Regions from separate parts of the Streptomyces sp. CWNU-52B genome, predicted to be linked through region 2. Evidence: riboswitches for the same ligand, from Rfam matches in the RefSeq annotation. Region 2 holds a riboswitch; each other region holds the start of a gene.
The links. A riboswitch is a leader RNA that binds a small molecule or an ion and turns the genes downstream of it on or off. The one in region 2 is predicted to bind thiamine pyrophosphate.
Positions count from the first base shown of each region.

Region 1: another riboswitch for thiamine pyrophosphate. It lies ahead of thiC (phosphomethylpyrimidine synthase ThiC); the one in region 2 lies ahead of ACLVWQ_RS25580 (thiamine ABC transporter substrate binding subunit).
Region 3: another riboswitch for thiamine pyrophosphate. It lies ahead of thiO (glycine oxidase ThiO); the one in region 2 lies ahead of ACLVWQ_RS25580 (thiamine ABC transporter substrate binding subunit).

Region 1 is NZ_JBLFJV010000047.1:69,421-74,619, forward strand. It holds gene ACLVWQ_RS31595 (YibE/F family protein) at 1-674, opposite strand, end outside; TPP riboswitch at 746-902, shown strand; gene thiC (phosphomethylpyrimidine synthase ThiC) at 895-2,784, shown strand; gene ACLVWQ_RS31605 (DUF397 domain-containing protein) at 3,292-3,498, shown strand; gene ACLVWQ_RS31610 (helix-turn-helix domain-containing protein) at 3,581-4,657, opposite strand; gene ACLVWQ_RS31615 (hypothetical protein) at 4,901-5,199, opposite strand, start outside.
Region 2 is NZ_JBLFJV010000027.1:218,781-223,979, forward strand. It holds gene pyrH (UMP kinase) at 1-319, shown strand, start outside; gene frr (ribosome recycling factor) at 440-997, shown strand; gene ACLVWQ_RS25570 (phosphatidate cytidylyltransferase) at 997-2,154, shown strand; gene rlmN (23S rRNA (adenine(2503)-C(2))-methyltransferase RlmN) at 2,312-3,418, shown strand; TPP riboswitch at 3,444-3,549, shown strand; gene ACLVWQ_RS25580 (thiamine ABC transporter substrate binding subunit) at 3,691-4,764, shown strand; gene ACLVWQ_RS25585 (ABC transporter permease) at 4,878-5,199, shown strand, end outside.
Region 3 is NZ_JBLFJV010000044.1:120,775-125,973, forward strand. It holds gene ACLVWQ_RS30195 (thiazole synthase) at 1-769, opposite strand, end outside; gene thiS (sulfur carrier protein ThiS) at 773-973, opposite strand; gene thiO (glycine oxidase ThiO) at 976-2,175, opposite strand; TPP riboswitch at 2,215-2,328, opposite strand; gene ACLVWQ_RS30210 (hypothetical protein) at 2,381-2,725, shown strand; gene ACLVWQ_RS30215 (NAD(P)/FAD-dependent oxidoreductase) at 2,801-4,039, shown strand; gene ACLVWQ_RS30220 (Rv2175c family DNA-binding protein) at 4,095-4,466, shown strand; gene thiE (thiamine phosphate synthase) at 4,580-5,199, shown strand, end outside.

The sequences.
Region 1 (5,199 bases), on a different contig from region 2:
AAGATGCCGGCGAGCAGCGTCATCGGCAGCCTGCGGTTCACATCGGTGACCGAGTACTGGAGCTCCTTGGGGGCGTCGGGCGCGTACGCCACGATCACCTCCTGGTCCTGCTTCAACTGCCGTGAGGAGTCGGGCTGGACGATCTCCGTGAAGGTACGGCCCTTGTCCTTGCCGGAGTCGACCCGGATGGTCGCCTTCTTGCAGGTGCCCGAGTCCTGCTGCTGTGCGGACGAACCCTCCGCCGTCGAGGTGTCGCCGGTCGGCGTCTCACCCGAGGCGTTCACGGACTTGCAGTCGACCTTGTCGACCTTGGTCACGGTGGCCTGCTGGGTCTGCCGGTCGAAGCCGACACCCGTGCGCTCGTGACCCGGGGCGCCGCCGGGCCAGAGCACCACGAGTCCGACGACGACCGCCGCGGCGAAGGGGATCAGCACCGCGGCGATGATCTTGCGCAGGTGCATGGAGACAGGGGCCGCGGGACCGTGGCTGTGCGAGTGACCGTGTCCACCGCCGACCGGTCCGTCGCCTCCGCCCCCACCGGGCTGGTCGCCCCCGCCGCTCCCCCCGGGGCCATGGGATCCGTATCCCGGTCCGCCCCCGTGACCATGGCCGTCGTGGCCGTGTCCATGGGGTGGTTCGGACGGCGGAAGCGGGGGCTGCTGCGTCGTGGTCACCGACCGATCATCGCAAGAACGAGAGGGGCCCACTGTTCACCGCGCCCATTGTGACGCTAGCGTGGAGGCACCTTTGCACACGCGGGAGCTCGGAGCACCGGGCTGAGAGGGCGCTGACCTCCGTATCCGCGATGTTTCACGTGGAACATCGCCGGACGGAAAACGCTGCGTCGACCGCTGAACCTGTTACCGGGTAATGCCGGCGTAGGGAGTAGGTCTCATGACCAACAAGGACGTACGCACGCCTGCCTCCAGCGAGACGACCGGGGCGCTCACCCCGGTCGAGGGCACCGAGGGGGCTGCTTCGCCCGACAGCGGCGGGGCGACTGCCCCGCCCCGGAACGGCGCATCCGCGAACGGCGCATCCGCGAAGTCCATCGGCTGGCACAAGGGGTATGTCGCGGGCTCACGCCCCGACCTGCGGGTGCCGGTCCGTCAGGTGCATCTCACCAACGGCGGGTCGGTCACCCTGTACGACACCTCCGGCCCGTACACGGATCCGGACGTCGACACCGACGTGCGCAGGGGACTGGCGCCTCTGCGCGAGAACTGGATCATCGCCCGCGGCGACACCGAGGAGTACCCGGGGCGCCCTGTGCGCCTTGAGGACGACGGGATCAAGCACACCTCACCGCGCGGCGGGCTGCGCAATCTCGACGCGGTCTTCCCCGGGCGTCCGCGCCTGCCCCGCCGGAGTCGCGACGGGCAGGCGGTGACCCAACTCGCGTACGCGCGGCGGGGCGAGGTCACGCCGGAGATGGAGTACGTGGCCATCCGGGAGAACGTCTCTCCCGAGGTCGTCCGCGAGGAGATCGCGGCAGGCCGAGCAGTGCTGCCGGCCAACGTCAATCACCCGGAGATCGAACCGATGATCATCGGTAAGCGATTCCTGGTGAAGGTCAACGCCAACATCGGCAACTCCGCGGTCACTTCCTCCATCGAGGAGGAGGTCGAGAAGATGACCTGGGCGACGCACTGGGGCGCCGACACGGTCATGGATCTGTCGACCGGACGCAACATCCACACCACGCGGGAGTGGGTGCTGCGCAACTCCCCCGTGCCCATCGGCACGGTCCCGCTCTACCAGGCCCTGGAGAAGGTCGACGGGCGCGCCGAGGAACTCACCTGGGAGATCTACAAGGACACGGTCGTGGAGCAGGCCGAGCAGGGCGTGGACTACATGACCGTCCACGCGGGTGTGCGCCTCCCCTTCGTTCCCCTGACCGCGAACCGCAAGACCGGCATCGTCTCGCGCGGCGGTTCGATCATGGCGGCGTGGTGCCTGGCGCACCACAAGGAGTCGTTCCTGTACGAGCACTTCGAGGAGCTCTGCGAGATCCTCGGCGCGTACGACGTCACGTACTCGCTCGGGGACGGCCTGCGGCCCGGCTCGATCGCGGACGCCAACGACGCCGCGCAGTTCGCCGAGTTGCGCACGCTCGGGGAACTCAACAAGGTCGCGAAGCGTTTCAACGTACAGACCATGATCGAGGGCCCGGGGCATGTCCCGATGCACAAGATCAAGGAGAACATCGACCTCCAGCAGGAGATCTGCGATGAAGCTCCCTTCTATACGCTGGGTCCGCTGACGACGGACGTCGCACCGGCGTACGACCACATCACCTCCGGTATCGGTGCCGCGATGATCGCGTGGTGGGGCACAGCGATGCTCTGCTACGTCACGCCCAAGGAGCACTTGGGCCTGCCCAACCGTGACGACGTCAAGACGGGCGTCATCACCTACAAGATCGCGGCCCATGCGGCGGACCTCGCCAAGGGACATCCGGGCGCACAGGAGTGGGACGACGCGTTGTCGGACGCCCGCTTCGAGTTCCGCTGGGAGGACCAGTTCAATCTGGCCCTGGATCCGGACACGGCCCGGGAGTTCCACGACGAGACGCTTCCTGCCGAGCCGGCCAAGACGGCGCACTTCTGCTCCATGTGCGGACCGAAGTTCTGCTCGATGAAGATCAGTCACAGCATCAACGAGCAGTTCGGCGGTACGGCGGCCGCGGACGCGACGGCCGAGGAGGTCGCCGAGGGGATGCTCCAGAAGTCGAGGGAGTTCGCCGCCGCCGGTAACCGGGTCTACCTGCCACTGGCCGACTGAACTGAGCGAACTGGACCAACCGGGCGGCCCCGGCTCCGTCGGCCGGGGCCGCCCGGAGGGGCACGTCCCGCGGTCGGTCGTCGGCGGCCGGCGGTGGGTTTTCACCTTTGGCCGACCGTACGGCCGTCGCGCTGTGAAGCCGGAGCCCTGGGCTTTCTTCCAGGACTTCGGTGATCCGGTCGGCGTGGGCACACGGATGAGGCCGGTGTTGAGAAAGGGGCGATCTTTTCTTTCGAGTCGCCGGGATGAGGTCGGTGTCCCATGCCCGAGCGCTTCAGGATCCCTATCGAAGCATTCCTTCAGAGGGAATATCGGTTTCTTTTCGGCCAGTCATTTGTGCCGTGCGGCTGGCATTTTATTGCGTTTATGATGCATATACCTCTATTTATCAGTATGTGATGGGTGCTCGGGTGCGTCTTGGCAGTGCTGGTGGCGGCGCCCATACTGATTTAGATGCCGAAATTCCTCGGCGTCGCCGATTTGTCCGGGCGAAAGCGTGGGGGATGCATGGGACTCGATGGTGCTGAAGTGCGGTGGCGAAAGAGTTCGGCCAGTGTCGAGGGAAACTGTGTCGAGGTGGCCGCTGTCGGTGGGATTGCCGTACGCGATTCGCATGACCCCGATGGCGCGTTACTGGGATTCAGTGCATATGCTTGGCGCTCTTTCCTTTCGGGACTGAAGCGTCGTCACACCTCCTCACGAGGTGTCTCGTAAGGAGACCTGCGCGTAGAAGCGGTGACGAGATGCTGCTCTTGTGGCCGGCGGACTGCTCCGTAGCACGCTCCCCTTGGTGCCTTCAGTCCTGGCCGAACAGGAATTCTCTCGTCACCTCGGTCGCCACCCCCCTCTCCACTTCCCAGAAGTCGTCCAGATAGTCGGTGGGGCGACGTTGCGAGGTGCGCCCCAAGGCTTTTTCGCTGATGATGACCTCGCCGTCGGCGCTCTCCAGGTAGGCAACCATCTCGTCCTCGTCCCCTGGGAATTCAAAGAGGACGTAGGGCGAGCGGAACTGCCGGTAGATACCGGCACTGAAGGGGACGGTGAGCACGGTCACGTTCGGCATCTCGTTGACCGTCAGCAGTTTCTCGTACTGCCTCCTCATGGTTTCCGGTGAGCCCACGGTCCTGCGGATCACGGCCTCGTCCAGGACGCAGAAGATCTCGGGGCCGTCGGTCTGGACGAGGCGGTCCTGACGCTCGACTCTGAGCTGGACGAGTTGTTCCGTCGCTTCCGCGCCGGCATTGGTCCGCGTCATGAGCTGATGCGCATATTCCTCGGTCTGCAGAAGTCCGGGCACCACATTGGGTTCGAAATTCCGGATGATCGACGCCGAACTCTCGTAACCGAGGTAGGTCTCGAAATCCTGGCTCACCCAGGTGCGGTACGGCCCCCACCACGGAGGTTGACGTGCCGCGCGGGCGATGTCGATCAGTACCTTGACCTGGTCCTGGTCGGTGATCCCGTAGTGGTTCAGCAGCACGCGTACATCGGTCACGGACACGCCGACGGTGCCTGCCTCGATGCGGATCACCTTGGAGGGCGACCAGTCGAGCTGCTCGGCGACCTCGCGCTGCTTCAGCCCCGCGCCCTCTCTCGCCTTCCTCAGGCGGTCCCGCAGTCGTGCACGCTGGAATCCGGGCTCTTCCTGGGCCACTTGGCTCTCCGTCCCCACGCAGAAGGTGTCGTCGGTCAGTAGGCTAACGGCCTCGATGCTGTCCGACACCCTGCTCAGGGCTGCTCGGCGGAGTGCGTGTCCGCTGTGTGCCTGCGGGCCGACAGCCTGCCTCCGGTCGGCCAGAACACCGAGTGCCCGGTCGCCCATGGCTGCCATCCCGAATGCCTTCACACGAAGTGCCTCATGCTGGATTGCCACATGGCACAAGGATCCGCCGTGCCACCGTCGAGGACAAGCCCCTTGCGTATCTGTTGAAGAAGGCCAGTTCTGTTGTTCCAGCGACGCGAGGGGGGAATTTCATTCGGTGGGGCAAGGGAAAAACGCAAAAAAGATCGACGACGGACATCCGTCGTCGATCAGTTCTTGGCCGGGCGGGTCTCTTGGCCGGACCGGCTTCCGGACCGGCCTATTGACCCGGATCAGTCCGGACCGTGACTCCGGTCAGTCCGGAGCGTGGTCCGGCCCCCCGAAGTCCGGGCTGCTGAAGTCCGGGCTCGAATAGCTGGGGCGGGTGCCTGCCGTCTGGCCGTCGTCGGGGCTGCTGAAGGCCGGTCGGTGGTAGCCGAGCTGCGGCATCCGGCCGGCCGGTGCCGACGGTTTCGTACGGCTGAGGGCCGTGGTGCCCGGGGCCGCGAGGGCGTCCCGGAGGAACGGCATGAGGCCGCGCTCCAGGAGTGCGTCGTGCCAGGCTTCCCTGGCACGGTCGACCTCGTCGTTGTGTTCGCCCTGGACACCGGCCT
Region 2 (5,199 bases):
CTTCTCCACGGACACCACCGCGGCCCAGCGCGCTCTGGAGATCGACGCCGAAGCGCTCCTCATGGGCAAGAACGGTGTGGACGGGGTCTACGACTCCGACCCCAAGACTCATCCCGAAGCGGTCAAGTTCGACGCGCTCAGCTACAGCGAGGTCATCACCCGGGACCTGAAGGTCGCCGACATGACCGCGATCACCCTGTGCCGCGACAACAAGCTCCCGATCCTCGTCTTCGAGCTTCTGACAGAGGGCAATATCGCTCGGGCGGTCAAGGGTGAGAAGATCGGCACGCTTGTGGGTGACCCGGGCAGTCGGGCCTGACCGAGGGATGGACAATGTTCCGCCGGTCGGGAACCGTGCAGGAACAAGACGCGACGCAGCCGGCCGCCAACCCGTCAAGGAACCGCAGCCGGGCCTACTCAAGACACGCAGGAGCAAGTGGTGATCGAAGAGACCCTCCTCGAGGCCGAGGAGAAGATGGAGAAGGCCGTCGTGGTCGCCAAGGAGGACTTCGCCGCGATCCGCACCGGCCGTGCGCACCCGGCGATGTTCAACAAGATCGTGGCGGACTACTACGGCGCGCTGACACCGATCAACCAGCTGGCCTCGTTCTCGGTGCCCGAGCCGCGCATGGCCGTGGTGACCCCGTTCGACAAGAGCGCGATGCGCAACATCGAACAGGCGATCCGTGACTCGGACCTGGGCGTCAACCCGAGCAACGACGGCAATATCATCCGGGTGGTGTTCCCCGAGCTCACGGAGGAGCGCCGCAAGGACTACATCAAGGTGGCCCGTACCAAGGCCGAGGACTCCAAGATCTCGATCCGTTCCGTACGCCGCAAGGCCAAGGACGGCATCGACAAGCTGATCAAGGACGGCGAGGTCGGCGAGGACGAGGGCCGCCGTGCGGAGAAGGAGCTCGACGACACCACCGCCAAGTACGTGGCCCAGGTGGACGAGCTGCTCAAGCACAAGGAAGCAGAGCTGCTCGAGGTCTGATGAACGACTCTTCCTGGGCGCCGCCGCCGCAAGCCGGGTACTGGGGGCCGTCCGACGAGGGGCCTGTCCAGGGGGCTGCCCCGGCGGGTCCCGCATACGATGCGCAGCACGCGCAGCAGACTCGCCCCATGCCCATCGTGCCCGACGTACCCGCGCATGGCGGAGACCAGGATGACGACCGGGGGGCTGCTCCGACGGGCGGCCCCCCGTTCCACGACGAGACGCCGCCGACGCACGCGCAGTCGCCGCCGCCACCGTTCCCGCCTCCGTCGCGGGATCCGCAGAGTTCGCAGGAGCCCATGTCCAGCGCCGCACAGTCCGTACCCGCGCCGCCGCAGAAGAAGAGCGCGGGCCGCGACCTGGGTGCTGCCATAGGGGTCGGCGTCGGACTCGGCGTGGTGATCGTCGCGTCGCTGTTCGTCGTCAAGGCCGCCTTCGTCGGCGTCATAACGGTCGCCGTCGTGGTCGGCCTGTGGGAACTGACGTCGAGGCTCGCGGAGCGCAAGGACATCAAGGCGCCGCTCGTGCCGCTCGCGGTGGGCGGCGCGGCGATGGTCGTCACCGGATACGTCCGCGGCGCCGAGGGCGCCTGGGTGGCGATGGCGTTCACCGCGCTCGCGGTCCTGGTCTGGCGGATGACGGAACCACCCGAGGGCTACCTCAGGGACGTCACCGCGGGGGTCTTCGCGGCCTTCTACATCCCGTTCCTCGCCACGTTCGTGGCGATGATGCTCGCCGCGGACGACGGCGCGTGGCGGGTCCTCACCTTCCTGCTGCTGGCGGTGGTCAGCGACACGGGCGCGTACGCCGTCGGCTGGCGCTTCGGCACGCACAAGCTCGCTCCGCGCATCAGCCCCGGCAAGACGCGCGAGGGCCTGCTGGGCGCGATCGCCTTCGCCATGGTGGCGGGCGCGCTGTGCCTGCAGTTCCTGATCGACGGCGGCACCTGGTGGGAGGGACTGCTCCTCGGGCTCGCGGTCGCGGTCAGTGCCACGCTCGGTGACCTGGGTGAGTCGATGATCAAGCGGGACCTGGGCATCAAGGACATGGGCACCCTGCTCCCGGGCCACGGCGGGATCATGGACCGCCTGGACTCCTTGCTGCCCACCGCGCCCGTGGTGTGGCTGCTGCTGGTGATCTTCGTGGGCTCGGGCTGAGGTTGGGGCTGAGAGGCCGGGGCGGTGTCCGGCCGGGCCGGGCGAGTCCGGTCGACAGCCGCAGTGAATGTCTCTGACCTGCGGTGATGTACACGAGGGGCTCGTTGTCCACAGGGTGGCGGGTCCCTCTTCGTATGTCTGCGACACTTGACGTGTTATGCCTGCACCCGGAGAACTCACATTCGTCGCCCCCCGCGGAGCCAAGAAGCCGCCGCGGCACCTCGCCGATCTCACGCCCGCCGAGCGTAAAGAGGCCGTTGCCGCGATCGGTGAGAAGCCGTTTCGTGCCAAGCAGCTCTCGCAGCACTACTTCGCGCGGTTCGCGCACGATCCGGAGCAGTGGACCGACATCCCGGCGGGGTCGCGTGCCAAGCTCCAGGAGGCGTTGCTGCCCGAGCTGATGACGGTCGTGCGGCATCTGTCCACCGATGAGGAGACCACCCGCAAGACCCTCTGGCGGCTCTTCGACGGCACCCTCGTCGAGTCCGTGCTGATGCGCTACCCGGACCGGGTCACCATGTGCATCAGCTCCCAGGCGGGCTGCGGGATGAACTGCCCGTTCTGCGCGACCGGACAGGCCGGCCTCGACCGGAACCTGTCGACGGGCGAGATCGTGCACCAGATCGTCGACGGCATGCGGGCGCTGCGTGACGGGGAGATCCCCGGCGGCCCGGCGCGGCTCAGCAACATCGTCTTCATGGGCATGGGCGAGCCCCTCGCCAACTACAAGCGGGTCGTCCAGTCCATCCGGGCCCTCACCGACCCCGAGCCGGACGGGCTCGGACTGTCGCAGCGCGGTATCACGGTGTCGACCGTCGGCCTGGTCCCCGCCATCAACAGGTTCGCCGACGAGGGCTTCAAGTGCCGCCTCGCCATCTCCCTGCACGCACCGGACGACGAGCTGCGCGACACCCTCGTCCCGGTCAACACACGCTGGAAGGTCCGGGAAGTACTGGACGCCGGCTGGGAGTACGCGGCCAGGTCGGGACGCCGGCTCTCCATCGAGTACGCGCTCATCCGGGACATCAACGACCAGGCGTGGCGTGGTGACCGGCTCGGGCGGATGCTCAAGGGCAAGCCCGTCCATGTGAACCTGATCCCGCTCAACCCGACACCCGGCTCCAAGTGGACCGCCTCGTGGCCCGAGGACGAGAAGGCCTTCGTCGAGGCGATCGCCGCCCATGGTGTGCCCGTCACCGTCCGGGACACCCGTGGCCAGGAGATCGACGGGGCGTGCGGGCAGCTCGCGGCCACCGAGCGGTAGTCTGGCTGGAAGTACGTACATCTTCATATTCCGACAGGGGAGCGCCACAGCGCTGAGAGTGCGGGACAGCCCGCAGACCCTCTGAACCTTGCCCAGGTCATTCTGGGTAGGAAGTTCGGTCACTACTCAAGCTGTTGCGCCCTGCCCGGGATCCGACCGAGGTCCCGGGCAGGGCCGCGTCTCTTCCTGGACAACCCAGGAGGAATCCAGTGAGCACCACGAGTACCGCGAGCACCACGAGCACCACGAGCACTGCGCGTACCGCTCAGAAGATCACCGCCGTGGTCGTCGCCACCGGGCTCGGCCTCGTCGCGCTCACCGCGTGCGGTTCGTCGGACTCCGGCTCCGGCGACGGGGGCTCCGGGTCCAAGACCGTGACCCTCGTCAGCCATGACTCCTTCGCCTACACCAAGGACGTGCTGAAGGCGTTCGAGAAGGAGTCCGGGTACAAGGTCAGGGTCCTCAAGGACGGCGACGCCGGGCAGGCCGTCAACAAGGCGATCCTCACCAAGGACAACCCCCAGGGCGACGTCTTCTTCGGCGTCGACAACACCCTGCTCTCGCGCGCGCTCGACAACGGGCTGTTCCAGTCGTACGAGGCCAAGGGGTCGAACCTCGTCCTGCCGGAGTACCGGGTCGACCAGGACAAGCACCGGGTCACACCCATCGACACCGGCGACATCTGCGTGAACTACGACAAGGCCTACTTCAGCGAGCACGAGCTGGCCCCGCCGACGTCCTTCGACGATCTGGTCAAGCCCGCGTACAAGGATCTTCTCGTCACCGAGAACGCCTCCACGTCCTCGCCCGGCCTCGGCTTCCTGCTCGGCACCGCCGCCAAGTACGGCGACAAGGGCTGGGCGGGGTACTGGAAGAAGCTCAAGGCCAACGGCGTGAAGGTCGTCGACGGCTGGGAGCAGGCCTACAACGAGGAGTTCTCCGGGTCCTCCGGCGGCAAGAAGGCCAAGGGCGAGCGGCCGCTCGTCGTCTCGTACGCCTCCTCCCCGCCCGCCGAGGTCATCTACGCCGACCCGAAGCCGAAGACGGCGCCGACCGGCGTCGCGGACGGCACCTGCTTCCGGCAGGTCGAGTACGCGGGTCTGCTGAGCAACGCGAAGAACACCGAGGGAGGCAAGGCGCTCATCGACTTCCTCATCACCAAGCGGTTCCAGGACGACATGCCGCTCAACATGTTCGTGTACCCGGTGCGTGAGGCCGCTCAGGTACCGCAGGAGTTCGTGAAGTTCGGCCCGCAGGCCGACGACCCGGAGACCCTGGACCCCGCCAGGATCGCCGCCAACCGTGACGAGTGGGTCAAGGCGTGGACGTCGCTCGTACTGAAGTAGAGGCCCGCGCTGAAGGAGAGCCCCGCGCCGAGGCGAAGCCGCGCACAAGTGCACTCCGACGCGCACTCCGACGCGCACGCCCGCGCAGGGGGAGCGTGGCGCGGCTCGGCCTGATGGCCGTGCCCGTCGCGTTCTTCGGGGTCTTCTTCGCCTACCCGGTCGTGGCGATCGTCGCCCGGGGACTCAAGGTCGACGGAGTCTGGCGGTTCGGGCGGATCTGGGACGTCCTCGCCCAGCCGGACATCCGGCACGTCCTGTGGTTCACCACCTGGCAGGCGCTCGCCTCCACGGCGCTCACCCTGCTGATCGCGCTCCCCGGCGCGTACGTCTTCGCGCGCTTCGACTTCAGGGGCAAGCAGGTCCTGCGGGCCGTCGTGACCGTTCCGTTCGTGCTGCCGACGGTCGTCGTGGGCACGGCCTTCCTGGCACTGCTCG
Region 3 (5,199 bases), on a different contig from region 2:
CCGGGGACGACGCCTCGGCGAAGTGGCGGCGCGGAATGCGGCCCGCCCGGTGCGCGAGCCGGCCCGCCTCGACCGCGTGCCGCATGCCCTCGGCCATGAGGACGGGCTCCTGCGCCCGGGTCACGGCCGAGGCGAGCATCACACCGGCGCAGCCCAGCTCCATGGCGAGCGCGGCGTCCGACGCCGTACCGGCTCCCGCGTCCAGGATCACCGGCACGCGCGCGTGCTCCACGATCAGCTGGAAGTTGTGCGGGTTGCGGATCCCGAGCCCCGACCCGATGGGCGACCCGAGCGGCATCACCGCCGCGCAGCCCACGTCCTCCAGCTTCCGTGCGAGCACCGGGTCGTCGTTCGTGTACGGGAGGACCGTGAAGCCGTCGTCGACGAGGGTCTCGGCGGCGTCCAGCAGCTCGATCGGGTCGGGCAGCAGGGTGCGCTCGTCGGCGATGACCTCCAGTTTGACGAGGTCCGTGCCGAGCGCCTCACGCGCCAGGCGGGCCGTCAGGACGGCCTCCCCGGCGGTGAAACAGCCCGCGGTGTTGGGCAGGACGCGGATGCCGAGCCGGTCCAGCACGGCGAGCACCGAACCGTGCGGCCCGTGCGAACCGGGTGCTCCGGTGCTCACCCGCCGCATCGCGACCGTCGTCAGCTCCGTGCCGGACGCGACGAGCGAACGCTCCAGGACGTCGAGGCTCGGGGCGCCCCCGGTGCCCATGATCAGCCGGGACGCGTAGGACGTACTGCCGAGGACGAAGGGATCGTCGGCCATGGGTCAGCCTCCTTGGACGGCGGTGAGTACTTCGACGCGGTCGCCCTCGCGCAGGAGGGTCCTGGGCCACTGCGCACGCGGGACGACGGTCTCGTTGAGCGCGGCGGCGACCCCGGAGGGTGCCGCGCTCAACGCGGCGACGAGGGCGTCGAGGGCGGTGCCGGGGGCGAGTTGCCGCCGCTCCCCGTTGACGAGGACGGTCACGCTCATGCGGGCTGCTCCGTGAGTGCGGCGGCGTCGAGCGCGGAGGCCGCGAACCGCCCGGGGGTGAACGGGCGGGCCTCCTCCGGGAGTTCGCCGGTGACCAGGGCGTGCGCCAGGGCGTCGCCGGTGACCGGGGTCAGCAGCACGCCGTTGCGGTGGTGGCCGGTCGCCAGGAGCAGCCCGGGAAGCCCGCTGGGGCCGAGCAGGGGCGCGTTGTCGGGGGAGCAGGGGCGCAGTCCGGCCCGCGTCTCGGTGAGCGGCAGTTCGGTGATGCCGGGGACGAGTTCATGGGCGTCCCGCAGGAGTCCGTACACGCCGCCCGCGGTGACCGTGGTGTCCCAGCCCAGCTCCTCGCTGGTCGCGCCGACGACGAGCTCGCCGTTCTCGCGCGGCACCAGATAGACGTGGCTGCCGCGGACCACGGCCCGCACGGTCCGGCTCAGGAAGGGCCCGTGCCGCTCCGGCATGGTCAGCCGCAGTACCTGTCCCTTCACCGGACGCACCGGCGGCAGTACGTGCTCGGGCACGCCCGCCAGCCGTCCGCTGAGGCTGCCCGCGGCGAGGACGACCTGCCCCGCGGCCCGTTCGGTGCCGTCCCTCGTGAGGACTCCGGCGGCCCGGCCCCCTACGACGGTCAGGCGCTCGGCCCAGGTCCGGTGGAACTGCACACCGGCCCGTTCGCAGGCCGTGACCAGGGCTCTGGCGAGCCGGCGCGGATCGATCTGGTGGTCGCCGTCCACCCGCAGCCCGCCGCGCACGCCCGGCGCGAGCATCGGCTCCAGACGCCGGCACTCACGGCCGGTCAGCCACTGGGACTCCAGGCCCGAACGCTGCTGAAGGGTGTGCAGTTCGCGCAGCTGCGCGCGGTCGTCGGCGTCGAGCGCGACGGTCAGCGTGCCGCACCGCCGGTAGCCCAGCTCCTCGCCGGTCGCCTCGGTCAGCTCGGCGACGAAGTCCGGATAGCGCCGCGCCGAGGCGAGGTTGAGCCCGAGCAGGGTCTGCTCGCCGTGGTGCAGCTCGGTGACGGCGGCCAGCATCCCGGCCGCGACCTGCGCGGCGCCGCCGCCGGGCGCCGGATCCACGACCGCGGTCGTGAACCCGCGCCGGGCCGCCCGCCAGGCGGTGACCAGACCGATGATCCCGCCTCCGACGACCAGGACGTCGGCAGAACCGGCCGAATCGGACGCACGTGGAGAGGACACAGGTGGAGATGAGGATGAAGGTGCTTGCGGTGTACGCGACATGGGCGTCCAGCCCCTCCCTTCGCCGGCATGACCCGGATCAGGTTCGTACGGTCGGAGGCCGTCCCAGCCTCCCTCTCAGCCCGGTACGTCCGGGCTCCCGCGAGTGCTTTACGTTGGCCACCCTAGCTCTTCGTCCCGCACCGCAGTAAGGGAGCCGCACGGCATGGCCCGCTCGCTCGACGGACTCGTCCTCGCCCCCGTGGCCGACCAGGCACCGGGTCAGGTGGGGGCGCGCACCCGGTTCGCGTACCACGAGGAGGACGGCCTGATCTGGGCCGAGTACGCGGGCGGCGACGTCGTACGCGGCCACCTCGTGGGTACCCGCGAGGGCGACCGGCTCGACTTCCGGTACGTGCAGTTGAAGGCCGACGGCACCACCTCCTCGGGGCACTGCGTGTCCCAGGTCACCGAGACCGCCGACGGCCGGGCCCGGCTGGCGGAGACCTGGCAGTGGGAGTCCCAGGAAGGCAGCGGGACAAGCGTGGTCGAAGAGGTCACCGCGGACTGACGCGGACCGACGCTGTGCAACAGCTCACCGGTCGCCCCCCTGACCGTCGATTTCACCCGTGTCTATGGTGATCGGGTGAGCGAGCTGACACAGGAACCGGGTCCGGCGGCGCGGGAGCGCGTCGTGATCGTCGGTGCGGGCATGGCCGGGGTGCAGACGGCCGTGGCCCTGAGGGAACGGGGCTTCGGCGGGAGCGTGACCCTGATCGGCGCGGAGCCCCATCAGCCGTACGACCGCCCGCCGCTGTCCAAGGCCGTCCTGCTCGGCAAGGCCGAGGGGTCCGCCTTCGACGTCGACTTCGAGGCCCTCGACGTCCGGCTGCGCCTGGGGCTCGAAGTGACCGGCGTACGCCCCGCCCGGCGCGAACTCGACACGGCGGAAGGGCCCGTCCCGTACGACGTCCTGGTCCTCGCCACGGGAGCGGAACCGATCCGGCTGCCCGGCACCGAGGGCGTACCCGGAGTGCATCTGCTGCGCACCCTCGACGACGCCGAGCGGCTGCGTCCCGTCCTCGCCCGCCGGCACGACATCGTGGTGGTGGGCGCGGGCTGGATCGGCGCCGAGTTCGCCACGGCGGCCCGTGAGGCGGGCTGCTCGGTGACCGTCGTCGAGGCCGCCGACCGGCCGCTCGCCGGCGCGCTGCCCGCCGAGGTGGCCGCTCCGATGACCACCTGGTACGCGGACAGCGGGGCGTCGCTGCGCACCCACGCGCGCGTGGAGCGCGTCGAGCCCGGCGCGGTGGTGCTGGACGACGGCTCGCGCCTGCCCGCGGACGCCGTCGTCGTCGGCATCGGGGCGCGGCCCGCCACGGCCTGGCTGGCCGGCTCGGGCATCGAGCTCGGGACGCACGGGGAGATCGTCGCCGACGACCGGCTGCGCACCCGCGTGCCGGACGTGTACGCGGTCGGCGACTGCGCCTCGTTCCCGTCGGGCCGCTACGGCGAGCGCCTGCTCGTCCACCACTGGGACAACGCGCTCCAGGGACCGCGCACGGTCGCGGCGAACATCGCCGGTGAGACGTCCGCGCCGTACGACCCGGTGCCCTACTTCTGGTCCGAGCAGTTCGGCCGCTTCGTCCAGTACGCGGGGCACCACGCGACCGCGGACACCCTGCTCTGGCGGGGTGATCCGGCCGGGCCCTCCTGGTCGGTGTGCTGGCTCCGCGACGGCCGCCTGGTCGCGGTCCTGGCAGTGGGCAGGCCCCGGGACCTGGCACAGGGCCGACGCCTGATCGAGGCGGGGGCCGTGATGGATCCCACGGCGCTGGCGGATCCGGCGCGGCCTCTGAAGACGGCGGTCGCGGCCCGTGGGTGACCCGGTCGACGGACCCGGGTACCCACTGTCGGTGGGAGATGGCAGGCTTGTGTGCGTGACCGAGATTGACGCAAAGATCGATGCTCTCGTCCCCGCCTGGCTCACCCTCCCCGACATCGCCGAGAAGTTCGGCGTCGAGGTGACGCGCGTCCGGCAGCTGGTCAGGGAAGGCCAGCTCATCGCCGTACGCCGTGGTGAGAACCGCGCGCTGCACGTCCCCGCCGCTTTCATCGACGTGGACGAGCAGAAGGTCGTCAAGGGCCTGTCCGGCACCCTGACGCTCCTGAGGGACGACGGCTACAACGACGAAGAGATGCTCGAGTGGCTCTTCACCCCCGACGAGAGCCTGCCCGGCACGCCCGCGCAGGCTCTGAGTGAGAATCGCGGCACGGAGGTGAAGCGCCGCGCCCAGGCGCTCGCCGTCTGACCTGATCACGCCACACGCCACACGCCACACGCAGATGCCGTACGGCGTACGGGCCGCGCTCCCCGTGGCCCGTACGCCACCGACACGGCAGACACGACACGGGGGACCCACGCATGCCCGAATCCGCCGCACGCGCGCAGCTCGCCGACGCCCGGGTCTACCTGTGCACGGACGCCCGCAGACGCCAGGGCGACCTCGCCGGCTTCCTGGACGCGGTCCTCGCGGGCGGCGTGGACATCGTGCAGCTGCGGGACAAGGGCATGGAGGCCGCCGAGGAGCTCGACCACCTCGCCGTTCTCGCGGAGGCCTGCCGCCGGCACGGCAAGCTGCTCGCGGTGAACGACCGGGCCGACGTGGCCCACGCCGTCGGGGCCGACGTCCTGCACCTCGGCCAGGGCGACCTCCCCGTGCCCGCGGCCCGCGCGATCCTCGGCGAGGACGTCCTGATCGGGCGCTCCACCCACGCCGCTCCCGAGGCCTCGGCCGCCGCCGTCCAGGGCGGCGTCGACTACTTCTGCACCGGCCCCTGCTGGCCGACCCCCACCAAACCGGGGCGCCACGCCCCGGGCCTCGACCTGGTCCGGTACACGGCCGCGCTCGCCACGGACCGCCCCTGGTTCGCGATCGGCGGCATCGACCTCGGCAACCTCGACGAGGTGCTGGCAGCGGGCGCCCGCCGGGTCGTCGTCGTCCGGGCGATCACCGAGGCCGACGACCCGGGCGCGGCGGCGGC